DNA from 4 places in the Marinilactibacillus sp. GCM10026970 genome. Region 1 is predicted to be linked to each of the others. Evidence: riboswitches for the same ligand, from Rfam matches in the RefSeq annotation. Region 1 holds a riboswitch; each other region holds the start of a gene.
The links. Region 1 has a riboswitch for thiamine pyrophosphate ahead of thiD (bifunctional hydroxymethylpyrimidine kinase/phosphomethylpyrimidine kinase). Riboswitches for the same ligand answer to the same signal wherever they lie in the genome.
Positions count from the first base shown of each region.

Region 2: another riboswitch for thiamine pyrophosphate. It lies ahead of thiW (energy coupling factor transporter S component ThiW); the one in region 1 lies ahead of thiD (bifunctional hydroxymethylpyrimidine kinase/phosphomethylpyrimidine kinase).
Region 3: another riboswitch for thiamine pyrophosphate. It lies ahead of ACFP65_RS08790 (3-oxoacyl-ACP reductase); the one in region 1 lies ahead of thiD (bifunctional hydroxymethylpyrimidine kinase/phosphomethylpyrimidine kinase).
Region 4: another riboswitch for thiamine pyrophosphate. It lies ahead of thiT (energy-coupled thiamine transporter ThiT); the one in region 1 lies ahead of thiD (bifunctional hydroxymethylpyrimidine kinase/phosphomethylpyrimidine kinase).

Region 1 covers NZ_JBHSUL010000009.1:28,153-31,290, reverse strand. Annotated here, with positions in the region: gene ACFP65_RS03205 (nuclease-related domain-containing protein) at 1-518, shown strand, start outside; TPP riboswitch at 929-1,079, shown strand; gene thiD (bifunctional hydroxymethylpyrimidine kinase/phosphomethylpyrimidine kinase) at 1,300-2,106, shown strand; gene ACFP65_RS03195 (type 1 glutamine amidotransferase domain-containing protein) at 2,481-2,996, opposite strand.
Region 2 covers NZ_JBHSUL010000013.1:15,305-18,442, reverse strand. Annotated here, with positions in the region: gene ACFP65_RS05060 (SRPBCC domain-containing protein) at 1-277, shown strand, start outside; gene msrA (peptide-methionine (S)-S-oxide reductase MsrA) at 363-1,202, opposite strand; TPP riboswitch at 1,370-1,459, shown strand; gene thiW (energy coupling factor transporter S component ThiW) at 1,549-2,079, shown strand; gene ACFP65_RS05045 (hydroxyethylthiazole kinase) at 2,063-2,878, shown strand; gene thiE (thiamine phosphate synthase) at 2,866-3,138, shown strand, end outside.
Region 3 covers NZ_JBHSUL010000027.1:278,627-281,764, reverse strand. Annotated here, with positions in the region: gene ACFP65_RS08795 (SpaA isopeptide-forming pilin-related protein) at 1-991, shown strand, start outside; TPP riboswitch at 1,503-1,616, shown strand; gene ACFP65_RS08790 (3-oxoacyl-ACP reductase) at 1,743-2,501, shown strand; gene ACFP65_RS08785 (tRNA1(Val) (adenine(37)-N6)-methyltransferase) at 2,698-3,138, shown strand, end outside.
Region 4 covers NZ_JBHSUL010000034.1:179,350-182,487, reverse strand. Annotated here, with positions in the region: gene ACFP65_RS11650 (ribonuclease J) at 1-1,204, shown strand, start outside; TPP riboswitch at 1,221-1,327, shown strand; gene thiT (energy-coupled thiamine transporter ThiT) at 1,415-1,984, shown strand; gene cls (cardiolipin synthase) at 2,225-3,138, shown strand, end outside.

The sequences.
Region 1 (3,138 bases):
CACATTTCAAACATAAAATTCAAGCACACGTCGTCTTTGTTCATCCCACATTTACCCTTTATAATGCCAGTACCACCGATTCTTTTATCTTCCCCACACAAATTGAAACCCACCTCATCAAAATAAACGATCAGCTTAAAATGTCATCCCAAAAAGACAGACAACTGGCAGAAATACTAGTGGATGGACAGGAGACTCAGAATCAGCATGAACAAACTACGCCCGAATACCCTTATGAACAGTTAGAAAAAGGGGTTGTCTGTCCGCACTGCAATACGCTTTCCTTGTCGAGCGGTCTTAGAATGAAAAGTTGTCTGACCTGTGGGCATAAAGTACCATTAGAATCAGCTATATTAGAAAGTGTTAGACAATATCAAGTTTTGTTTCCAGAAGGTAAGGTGACTACAAATCAAATCGATGACTGGTGCGGTAAACAAACATCAACAAAAAGCATACGAAAAGTGCTAGAAACACATTTCACCATGGTAGGAACGAATAAACTAAAAGAATATATTTAAGGAGAAATTTTCTATAATCAAATGTACGATGAACCTTTCGTGACGATCGTTCTCATTATACTATTTCACAGATTACGTGATTTCCTAACTTTGAATGTAGCCATCAACAAGAATGAAATCGGCCTTAAGCATTACTGTCAAAGAAACTGATCAGTAAAGTCAAAAAAAACAAAAAAAACCACCTGCAGATGCAAGTGGCTAAAAAGGAGACGGACGATTACTTGGAGGAGTAATCGCCCTGAAAAATAAGTTGGTTGTTGTGGGTATGAACATAGTATAGAAAACAAATTTGAAGAAGGTATGATGAACAGATGAAAAAATCGTAAAAAATAGAAAGGAATGAAACAAATAGTCAACGCTTAAGCATATGGTATTTTCGGTACCAAACTGATATAATGAAATCGTTAAATTAAAAGAACTAGGGGAGCATAGAGCTTTCAGTAAAGATCGAGGATTTACAAAACCCTCCAACCAAACTGATCGCGAAAGCTGAGAAAGGTAAGACCTGACCCTTAACCTGAACTAGGTAATGCTAGCGGAGGGAAGTGATCATGATGAATGGCAGATCAAGTTATCTGTATTCTTATTTAGTGTGAACCGACTCTCTTCTATCAATTTTGGAAGAGTTTTTTTGTGTCTTAAAATGTCTAGAGAGTGGGATGAGCAAAATGATAAAACAGAACGATTTTCAAACAGTAGCGCAACAAATAATAGAAAAAACCACCTTTTTATCGGTCATAGCAATCGAAAAAGTCTTCGGTGCACAAGGAGCGGTGAGAAAATGACGACTAAACAAGTATTGACGATTGCAGGCAGTGATAGTGGTGGTGGAGCAGGAATTCAAGCAGACTTGAAAACCTTTCAAGAAAGAAACGTATTTGGGGTATCCGTATTAACGGCGGTCACGGCTCAGAACACACTTGGGGTTCATGGAGTACATCCTGTGCCGCTTGAAATGGTTGAAGCACAATTAGATGCAATTTTCAGTGATTTCAACTTGTCAGCGATTAAAACAGGCATGCTTGTTAATGGGGATTATATGGAGCTCATTGCAAACAAACTTTTAGACCATAAAATAGCCCCACTGATCATTGATCCGGTCATGGTCGCAAAGGGAGGACATCCCTTAATGGCATCTACTGCGATCGAAGTGATGAAAAATAGACTGGTTCCTTTAGCAGATGTCATCACACCCAATATCCCAGAAGCTGAAGCGTTGACAGGGATTGAGATAATAAACAAGGAAGATATGCTTAAAGCTGCCTATCAGTTAAAAGAAGCGGGGAGTAAAGTTGTCATCATAAAAGGTGGTCATACGCTGGATGATCCGAAAGCCTCTGATTTGATACTGCTTGAATCTGGAGAGGAAGTATGGCTATCCACCCCCCGAATTGACACGAAAAATACTCACGGTACGGGATGTACGTATTCAGCATGTATTGCGGCTGAAATTGCAAAAGGCCACTCAGTGCTAGAAGCCATCAAGACAGCTAAAGCTTACATCCAAGCCGCAATATCTAATCCACTGGAGCAGGTGGGGCACGGTCATGGACCGACAAATCACTGGGCTTACCGAACAGAAAATTAAGAAAGTAGACAAAAAAATCCCATTAGGAAAAAGCGAAAGTTCGCTGAATCCTAATGGGATTTTTTTAAGGAAGGAAAGCATTCCAACCTCAATTTAAAATTGAGACATATCTAGTCTCTTATATTTCTATATTCAGCAATGTATACAATTCAATCAGGGGAGAAAGAAAGTTCAGCTTCATATAGAATAAGTTTCTTTTCAAAAGAACAAGATAAAGTGGGGGGCCACTTTAAAACATTCAATATTAGGGGGAGAAAAGAAAAGTGTTTTATAATTTGACACTATAGATAGTTTAACAATATTTTTTGTACGTATCCTTAAAATCAGTTAAGGTTTTAGCTGAGAAAAATAATAATTTCCTCAGCTAGCCGTAATTATTGTAACGCGTTCACCATAGCTTTGTTAAAAGCAGGTAAATCTTCAGGCGTACGGCTTGAAATTAAACCAGAATCGTCAATAACGACTTCTTCGTCACGGAAGTTTGCGCCGGCATTTTTAAGATCAATTGCTACTTGAGAGACTGAAGTAATATCTTTTCCTTTTACAACTTCAGCATTGATTAGTAGTTGTGGACCATGACAAATTGAGAAAATTGGTTTATTATTTTCAGAAAATGCACGTGTGAAATTCAAGAAACGCTCATCCTTACGAAGTTGGTCGGGTGAAAATCCACCAGGTATGAGTAAAGCGTCGAAATCTTCTGGGGAAACATCGTCAATACTTTTGTCGATTGTAACAGAAGCTTTTCCTTTTTTACCTTCAACGGTTTCGCCTGCTTCAAAGCCAATCGTTACGATTTCGTGACCTGCTTTTTCGAGTTCTTCTTTTGGTGAAGTGAATTCTACATCTTCAAATAATTTTGTCATAACGGTTGCTACTTTTTTACCCATGTCTAAATTCCTCCTATTAGTTTATCTACATTTAGTGTATCGCGCATGTAGAACGGGTGCAAATCTAATGCTTATACTAAATGCTGTTTCTCATGGTATTCTCTAGCCGATAAGATATGTTATGATAAATGAAGATACAAAG
Region 2 (3,138 bases), on a different contig from region 1:
GCGAGTGGGCGGGCAGTTTCTTTCACGGATGGAAGCCAAAGATGGGAGTGCTGGATTCGACTTTGCCGGTATTTACGATGAAGTAGATCCCTACAAAACGATCGCATATACTTTAGAGGATAATCGAAAAGTGAACATTTTATTTAACGGAAACAATAACCAAACCGAAGTAGTAGAAACATTTGATGCAGAAAGTGAATATTCTCTTGAAATGCAAAAAGAGGGATGGCAATCTATTTTGGATCAGTTTAAAAATTATACTGAAGAAAAATTTTAAGTCTATCATACAAAAAAGTACTACATAAGAAAGTAATCTTTTGCAGTACTTTTTGTTTTGTAAAGACATGTTTAATCATTTTATTTCATTTTTGTTTATTGAATCCGTTAAGCTTAGCGTGTACTTTCCCACGCAGTCGCTGAAAAAACAAAAACTGACGGCGAGATTGTTCCATACTTTTATAGCGTTTACGATTCTTTTTATAGAACTGCTGGTGATAGTTTTCTGCAGGCCAAAAGGTACTGACTGGCTCAATTGAAGTAACGATTGGTTTTGTATATTTGTTCGAGTCGATTACACGCTGTTTGGATTCCATGACAATTTTGTGCTGTTCTTCATTTCGGTAGAATATAACCGGGCGATAACGTTCACCACGGTCTGCGAACTGACCATGTGCATCGGTAGGGTCTGTTAACTGCCAATAAAGTTCGACAAGGTCGGCATATTGTATGATACGTGTATCAAAAATGATTTCCACAGCTTCTACATGTCCTGTATAATCTCCGCTGACTTGGTCATAAGTAGGGTGATCGACGTGTCCGCCGGTATAGCCAGACAATACGGATAGAATGCCCTCTCGTGTCTCAAACGGTTCTACCATACACCAGAAACAACCACCCGCAAAAATGGCACTATCCTGGTTATTCTCATCGTCAATGGTGTGTCCATCTATATCAAATGAAGTTTTTATTTTTAAATTACCGGTGATTAAATTGTAAAAGTCCATTACGTCAGGTGTGAGATTACTTCTTAGCGCCAAAGGACGTAGATCGGCCTCAATTTTTGAAAGGTGACTCTCCACACTTCTTCCATCATCCAGGCGATCTTTTGTCTCTGACAGCAAAGAACGTTCCCAATCACGTGTCGCTGGATTAAGGATCAGGTTATAGAGATTCGCTAACAGTACTTCTTGATTCATGTTCATACGTATACCGCCTTTGAGTCCATTCGTTTAGTGAGGGATCGTTACCGTTAGTATACCGTAATTTTCTTGAAAATTAATTTAAAAAAGGTTAAATGGGCGAGAATCCTACAATTATTTATAAGCCTGTAGTCCCATCAAAAAAAGTATGCTATACTCTAATCAATTGAAAAGAACATTTGGGGTGCTATTTAGCTGAGATTATACCCATTGAACCTGATACAGTTAGGACTGGCGCAGGGAAATGTAGTTGTAGACGGATTTTATGCAATCGTTTTATTCTGATTGTATGACTCCGTCTGTCTCAGACCGCACTCCTTTTGCTTTTCGCAGAAAGGAGTTTTTTTACGTGGAAAAAAATCGAATCCACAGATTGACTTTACTAGCATTAATGATTGCACTAGACGTGGTGTTGTCACCATTGATGCGAATCGAAGGAATGGCGCCCATGTCTAGCGTCATGAATATTATTGCGGGTGTTTTACTTGGTCCGCTCTATGGAACGCTGATGGCGCTGATTTGCGGCCTGATCCGTATGTTACTTTTAGGTATTCCACCGCTTGCTTTAACGGGGGCTGTATTTGGGGCTTTCTTAGCGGGACTATTTTATAAATTCGGCCGGAATATGTACTGGTCGATGGCGGGTGAAATTATCGGAACAGGCATCATTGGTTCACTACTTTCTTATCCCGTGATGGTTTGGTTTACCGGTAGCCAACAAAGTTTGTACTGGTTTATTTACACGCCTAGATTTGTTGGGGCGACTTTGATTGGTTCTGTGATGGCATTTTTAGTACTAGTCAAATTAAAAGAAACGTCTACTTTCAAACGGACTCAAAAATTGTTTATGGGAGGTCCGCTTTATGGCGTTAAATCATGACCTTTCAACTCAGTTTCCATTAAAACAAGCTCCATTAGTACAATGTATTACCAATGAAATCACTTGTGAGTCTATGGCGAATGCGCTGCTTTACGTAGGGGCTAAACCGATTATGGCAGATGACCCGAGAGAGTTTAAACAACTCTTTACTCAAACGGATGCTTTGCTTTTGAATCTTGGCCATCTTTCAGAAAAACGTCAGATTAGTCTGCTGGAAGCAAGCCGTTATGCTAATGAAACGAAGAAGCCGACGGTTGTTGATTTAGTTGGTTACGGCGTTAGTGATATCCGTAATCAAGTGAGCCTTGCGCTAGTTGAAAATCATCCAACTGTCGTAAAAGGAAACACTTCAGAACTTAGAAACTTCTGTGAACTAACGAGCCACGGACGAGGTGTTGACGGAAACGAACTGGATCAGGGAGAAGAAAGCCTGAACGAATTGATTGACGCCCTGAAAGAGATGAGCCAATACTATCCTAACACAACTTTTCTAGCAACTGGACCGACAGATGTCGTCGTGTCGCTGGACCGTACTGTGATGCTTTCCAATGGTGTCGAGGAACTCGATCGATTCACAGGAACCGGTGATATTGTTGGAGCACTAATCGCGGTACTCTTAGGAGACGGTCAAAATTCATTCGATGCCGTAGTTGGCGCAGTCAGCTATTTTAACCTTTGTGGTGAAAAAGCTAAAACACAAAGCAAAGGATTAGCCGATTTCCGCTTTCAAACATTAAACCATCTATCACTGTTACTGAAAGAAAACTGGAACCAATCCGTGAAAGGATGGGAAAAATGAAAGAATTAACCCTTTACCTTGTAACTGGAAGATACGATTTTGACGAAGCATCCTTTTTAACTGTGATCAAAACCGCCTGTGAAAATGGCGTAACACTCGTGCAGCTGCGTGAAAAGGAAGCAACGACAAACGATTTTTATAGACTGGCTCAAAAAGTGAAAGACCTAACAGACCGTTTTGACGTTCCTTTGATCATCAACGATCGAGTCGATGTCTGCCTAGCGGTTGATGCTGCGGGTGTTCACATTGGTGACGATGAA
Region 3 (3,138 bases), on a different contig from region 1:
TGTAAACACTCTTGCTCCAGGCGCATACCAATTCGTAGAAACAAAAGCGCCAACTGGTTATGTACTCAATACAGAACCAGTTGAATTCGAAATCGAATCTGTAGCAAAATCAGAACCCGTTATTGTTGAGGTAGCAGCTATAAACTATCAAGGTACAGTACAATTAAGTAAAGTAACAGAAACAGGCGAAGCCTTACCGGGCGCAACATTTGCCTTATTCGATGCAGATAGTTTAGATGTTGAGCAAGAGGTCGTTTCAGACGAACAGGGGATCGTTCGCTTCGCACAACTTGCACCAGGAAATTATATTATTAGAGAAACACAACCAGTCATAGGATATATTCGAAATACTAGAGAAGTAGAAGTCATTATTGAAGATTCGTCAAGTGGACAACCTGTTGTTACAGATTTAGGAGAATTTACAAATTACCAAGGTGCAGTCTTATTGACTAAACGTGATTCAGCAGATGCGACAATTACATTAGCAGAGACAGCTTTCACCTTATTTGATCAGTCAGGTACAGAGCTGATGGCCGATATAGTCACGAATGCAGATGGTCAAGTAGAAGTTGATGGCCTAGCACCAGGGGAATACCACTTTATTGAAACTCAGGCGCCACCAGGATATGACATTTCTTATATCCCGATTGAATTTGAAATCGAACCTGAGACAGTAGATAAACCAGAAATGGTTTTAGCGACAGCAACAAATAGTAAGCTCATTATTACTGAACCGACAGAAGATTCAGAATTGATCATTAAAACACCAAAACCAGTTCTGAACCAAGAGTCGAATAGAGGGCTGAACTCAAATGTGATCACAAAACTGACGACTGATCCAGAAGTCATTAAACCAGTAAAAACGAATCAGTCTCAGTCTAAGCTTCCGCAAACCGGATTCCAACAATATGGTGGAATCGCGCTTCTGGGAGGGGTCCTAACATTGATGGGTACAGGTATCTTCTTATCAAATAGAAAAAAAGTAAAATAATCAATTAACGACCGAAAAAGCCAGGGCTCTATAGCCTGGCTTTTTTCTGTGACAAATTCTTAATTTTAATATAAGAATAGTTTTGGATGAAATAACCTTTAAGATAAACCTTTTTTATTATTCGTCCCGAACCGTCCGAATTGATTATTTTTAAATGTATGGTATAATGTAACTACATTAAGAATAAATATGAAGTATTATATAAAATCGTTTTAACGAAGTTTAATCGATCTGGCGCAACTATAGAGTTGTAAGGACACAGTAGAGGTAGGGACTGTGTTGTTTAAATGAGAAACTCAGTCATATAATTTGAATAGTAATTTAGCACGAATTAACTGTATAAGTCATTTATTTTTAATCAGAGAGCCGCTCCCTTAATTGGGAGGGGCTTTTGTCAATTCTAAGGCAATTTAATCCAGGTACTTTAGATGCGCATCGGGATGAGCAATTTTTTATAATACAGTATATTATTTTAAAAGCATATGATATGATTTATGTAATTGAATACACAATAGACCACTAGGGGAGCTTCTTGTTGAAAAGCTGAGGCTGAGATAGGTAGAAACCTGACCCTTAGGACCTGATCTGGATAAAGCCAGCGTAGGAAAAGTGGAATGATGATTTGACTCTAGCACTCTCTTTTGAGAAGGCTTTATTAAGATTGTAAATGAACCCACACCCTTTTTCTGTCTGCTTAAGACAGAGAAGGGGTGTTTTTTGTTTATTCAAAAAAGCGAAAAGAGGGCAAGGAATGAGTGAACAGAAAACCGTTTTAGTTACAGGATCAAGTCGAGGACTAGGAGCTATGATTGCGAAACAGTTTGGTGAAAAAGGATATAAAGTAGTAGTCAATTACTTTAAAAACAAAGAAAAGGCGCTTAAAGTTATTGAGGAAATTGGAAAAGACAACGCAATCGCCATTCAGGCAGATGTTAGAGATGAACAGCAAGTAGAAGCTATGGTAAAAAAAGCCACAGAACATTTTGGAACAATTGATATCGTCATCAACAATGCTTTAATCAATTTTGAATTTAATCCAGTCACCCAAGGAACAGTGGAAGAATTGACTTGGGAGAATTATAATGAACAGCTTCAAGGAACAGTCCAGTCTGCCTTAAACACGATTCAAGCTGTCCTTCCTGAAATGAAAAAACAGCAATACGGTCGGATAATCAACATAGGTACAAACTTATTTCAAAATCCCGTAGTCCCCTATCACCAATACACAACGGCCAAAGCGGCACTCGTAGGATTTACTAGGAATATGGCGAAAGAACTCGGAAAAGATCAAATCACAGTTAATATGGTGTCTGGTGGCTTGTTAGAACGAACAGATGCTAGTGCAGTTACTACGCCAGAAGTCTTTGATTTGATTGCAGCAAGTTCTGCACTAAATCGCGTGACAGAACCAGCAGATGTAGCGGAAGTCGTTGTTTTCCTAGGGTCTGAGGCTTCCAGAGGTGTCACGGGACAGAATATTGTTGTAGACAGCGGATTAACAATGAATTAAGAAATAAATAATGTGTAGAAAGTGTTTGATCATTTTATTGATGAGAAGTAAAAAGCTGCGCCTTAGTGGGTGTAGCTTTTTACTTGTTCGGGGTAATGTTCACTAGAAAATTTTGGTATACTATAAGAAACTGATAGATAAGGAAGCTAAGCTATTGAAAGACTTACTTAAAGATGACGAACGTATTGATCAGTTGATGCAATACGATATAGAAATTATACAAAGCCCTTCAGTCTTCTCTTTTTCACTAGATGCCGTATTATTAGGAGAATTTGCTCAAGTACCCAAGCATAATCGTGCTAAAATTGTTGATCTCTGTTCTGGAAACGGTGCAGTTGCACTCATGCTTAGTCAAAAGACGGCTAGTCCGGTGACTGGGGTTGAAATTCAAGAAAGACTTGTGGATATGGCAAATAGAAGTATTGAATTGAATCAATTACAGGAACAAGTAATGATGAAACATGCGGATGTTAAAGAAGTCAGAGAACTGATTCGACATGATTCAGTGGATGTCGTGACGTGTAACCCGCCTTATTTTAAAGTGACAGAAGAAAGCCTTCAGAATCCAAACACAAACCTTGCGATTGCCAGACATGAGATTCACTTGTCTTTAGGTGAAATGATGAAAGCAACGGCA
Region 4 (3,138 bases), on a different contig from region 1:
AAACTTTAAGTTTGATCAAAGTGCAAGTGAAGGATACCGTACGGATTTTTCTCAGATTTCTGAGATCGGTAAAGAAGGTGTACTTGCGTTATTGAGTGATTCAAACGAAGCAGAAAGCATGATAGAAAATGTTTCTGAGAAAAAAGTTCAAGAAGAAGTGTTGGATATTTTCCAAGACTCAAATAGTAGAATTATTGTTGCCGCAGTAGCAAGTAACATTTTACGTATTCAACAAGTGCTGAACGCGGCACAAGCATCTGGAAGAAAAGTTTTCATTACAGGACGTAATCTTGAAGCAATTCTCGCAACAGCTATTGAATTAGACAAATTGACACTTCCTGATGAGAATTTGATTGTTTCAGTGGATAAAATTGATCAGTTTGATGATAACCAAATTATTGTACTTGAAACAGGCGCTTCTGGTGAACCAATTAAAACACTTAGTCGTATGGCAACAGGCAATCATGGACAAGTTAATATTAAAGAAAATGATCTTGTATTTATTGCTACAAGTCCATCTATTGCAATGGAAGTAACCGTTGCTGAAACAGAGAACTTGATTTACAGAGCGGGCGCTACCGTTAAGCATATTTCTGATAATATGAAAGCTTCTGGTCATGCTACGCCTAACGACCTTCAATTGATGATCAATTTACTTCAACCGAAATATTTCATACCAATCCAAGGAGAGTATCGTATGCTTGCAGCTCACGCTGATTTAGCAAATGAAACAGGTATGGATAACGCAGATATCTTTATTTTAAGTAATGGAGATGTTTTGAATTATCAAAATGGCAAAATAAATCAGACTGGTCAAGTACCAGCTGAGAATACGCTAATTGATGGAATTGGTATCGGAGACATTGGAAATATTGTTTTAAGAGATAGACGACTATTATCTGAAGATGGTATTTTTGTAGCGGTTGTAACGATCGACCGAAAAAAACGCAAAGTCGTATCTGGTCCACACATTGTAACAAGAGGATTTGTCTTTGTTAAAGAAAGTCAGGATTTGATTAATGAGTCTAACGAAATCGTTACTGATGTAGTTCGCAAAAATCTTGAACATAATGATTTCGACTGGGGATCTATCAAGCAAGATATCAGAGAAGAACTTGGAAATCATTTATTCAAAAAAACACGTAGACGTCCAATCATCTTACCTGTTATAATGGAAGTGAACCAAAATCGTCGATTCAAGTAAATCGCGATAACTTAACTATTTGTACTAGGGGAGCCAATTGAATTGGCTGAGAGTGGACTATTAGTCCAGACCCTTTGAACCTGTACGTTCGTACGTGCGTAGGGAGAGTACCTAGAATCAGTGTCTAAAAGTATCTTTTTGCTTTTTGCTATGATGATAAGAATATACTCCTCCTCTAGTATACATAGTATCTATAGGAGGAGTTTTTGTATGCAGAACGAAAAGTTAAGAGTTTATATTGAAGGGACATTGTTTGCGGCCATTGCCATGATTTTGTCTTTAATACCAATAGGGATTGGAGCATCTTTTAGTATTTCATTAGGTACGATTCCGTTGACCTTTTTTGCGATTAGAAGAGGAATGGTGCCTGGTTTATTTGCAGGATTTTTGTGGGGAATCTTGCATGTAGTAGCTGGAACAGCTTATATACTGAATATCTATCAATTTATTATTGAATATGGATTTGCTTTCACTTGTGTTGGTTTTGCCGGGTACTTTAGCCAGACCATTATCAAAAATATAAAAGAAAATTCACTTGGCACCGCTAAAAAGTATTTGATCATTACGACGTTCATAGGATCAGCTGCTCGTTGGTTCTGGCACTTCGTAGCTGGCGTATTCTTTTTTGGAGACTATGCAGTGTGGGGGCTTGATCCTGTAACGTTTTCGCTGCTATTCAATGGAGCGAGCATGCTCGCTACAATAGCGGTTACGATTATTGTATTGGTGCTGTTATTCGACAGAGCTTCATCTATGTTTGTGCCTAAATTAAAAAGCTGATCCTTGAAAATATTTCCCATAAAGCAGTCTCTATTAATAGAGGCTGCTTTGTTGTTTTACGAACTAATTGTTACAGAATACCGTATTTTTTTAAAGGAAGCTTCGCTTTAGGAACACTCTAGGGGTAATATATGTAGACGGGTAAAGGCGTAATAGTGTAAACTGATTAAGAAAAACTCTAGAAGGCTTAGTATCAGGTGTTCATAGAGGAGTCAACAAAAGGACTATAAGGGGAATAAAATGGAGATTATTAGAACATTATTTTGGTTATTTATTTTTATCAATTCGATCTTAGCATTTATAACAGTTTTCAGAGAAAGAGAAAGAGATATTGCAGCAATATGGGCATGGTTACTCGTCATAACAATGTTACCAGGGATTGGATTTGTTCTTTACCTATTTCTTGGACGAAAGATTTCTCAAGAAAATATTTTCGATATTCGGTCACAGAAAAGAATTGGTATGACGCAATTGGTTGAAGCGCAAAAACAGTTAATTGAGTCTGAAAATTTAGATGTTCCGGAAGCGAAGCATATGGATACCACATTGGAACTGGTTTCTCTTTTCTTAGAAAGTAATGAAGCCATTTTGACCAAAGGAAATAAAGTCGATATTATCACAGATGGTAAAGAAAAATTCGATAAATTAATAGAAGACATTGGTAAAGCAGAACATCATATTCATGTGACTTATTATATATTCAAAGCAGATGGTATTGGTACAAGATTGTTAAAAGCATTGGAAGAAAGAGCCGAACATGGCGTTGAAGTTAAAGTTTTATATGACCCGATTGGAGCTAGAGTCGTAGGCGCTCATTTTTTTGAACACCTAAAAGCTCTTGGAGGAAAAGCTGAACCCTTCTTCGGTTCTAAATTTTTCAGATTGAATTACAGAAATCATAGAAAAATAGTCGTAATTGATGGAAAAGTAGGATATACAGGAGGCTTTAACGTCGGAGATGATTATTTGGGTCTTTATGAAAAGATGGGATACTGGAGAGATACACACCTTAGAATCAACGGAAACGGTGTGCTTCCTTTGCAGACAAGGTTTTTGATGGACTGGAATGCATCTGTTAAACATCATCCAGTCAGTTATGAAGAAAGTTATTTTCCGGTTTCATCTTTTATGGGAACTACTGATCTACAAATTGT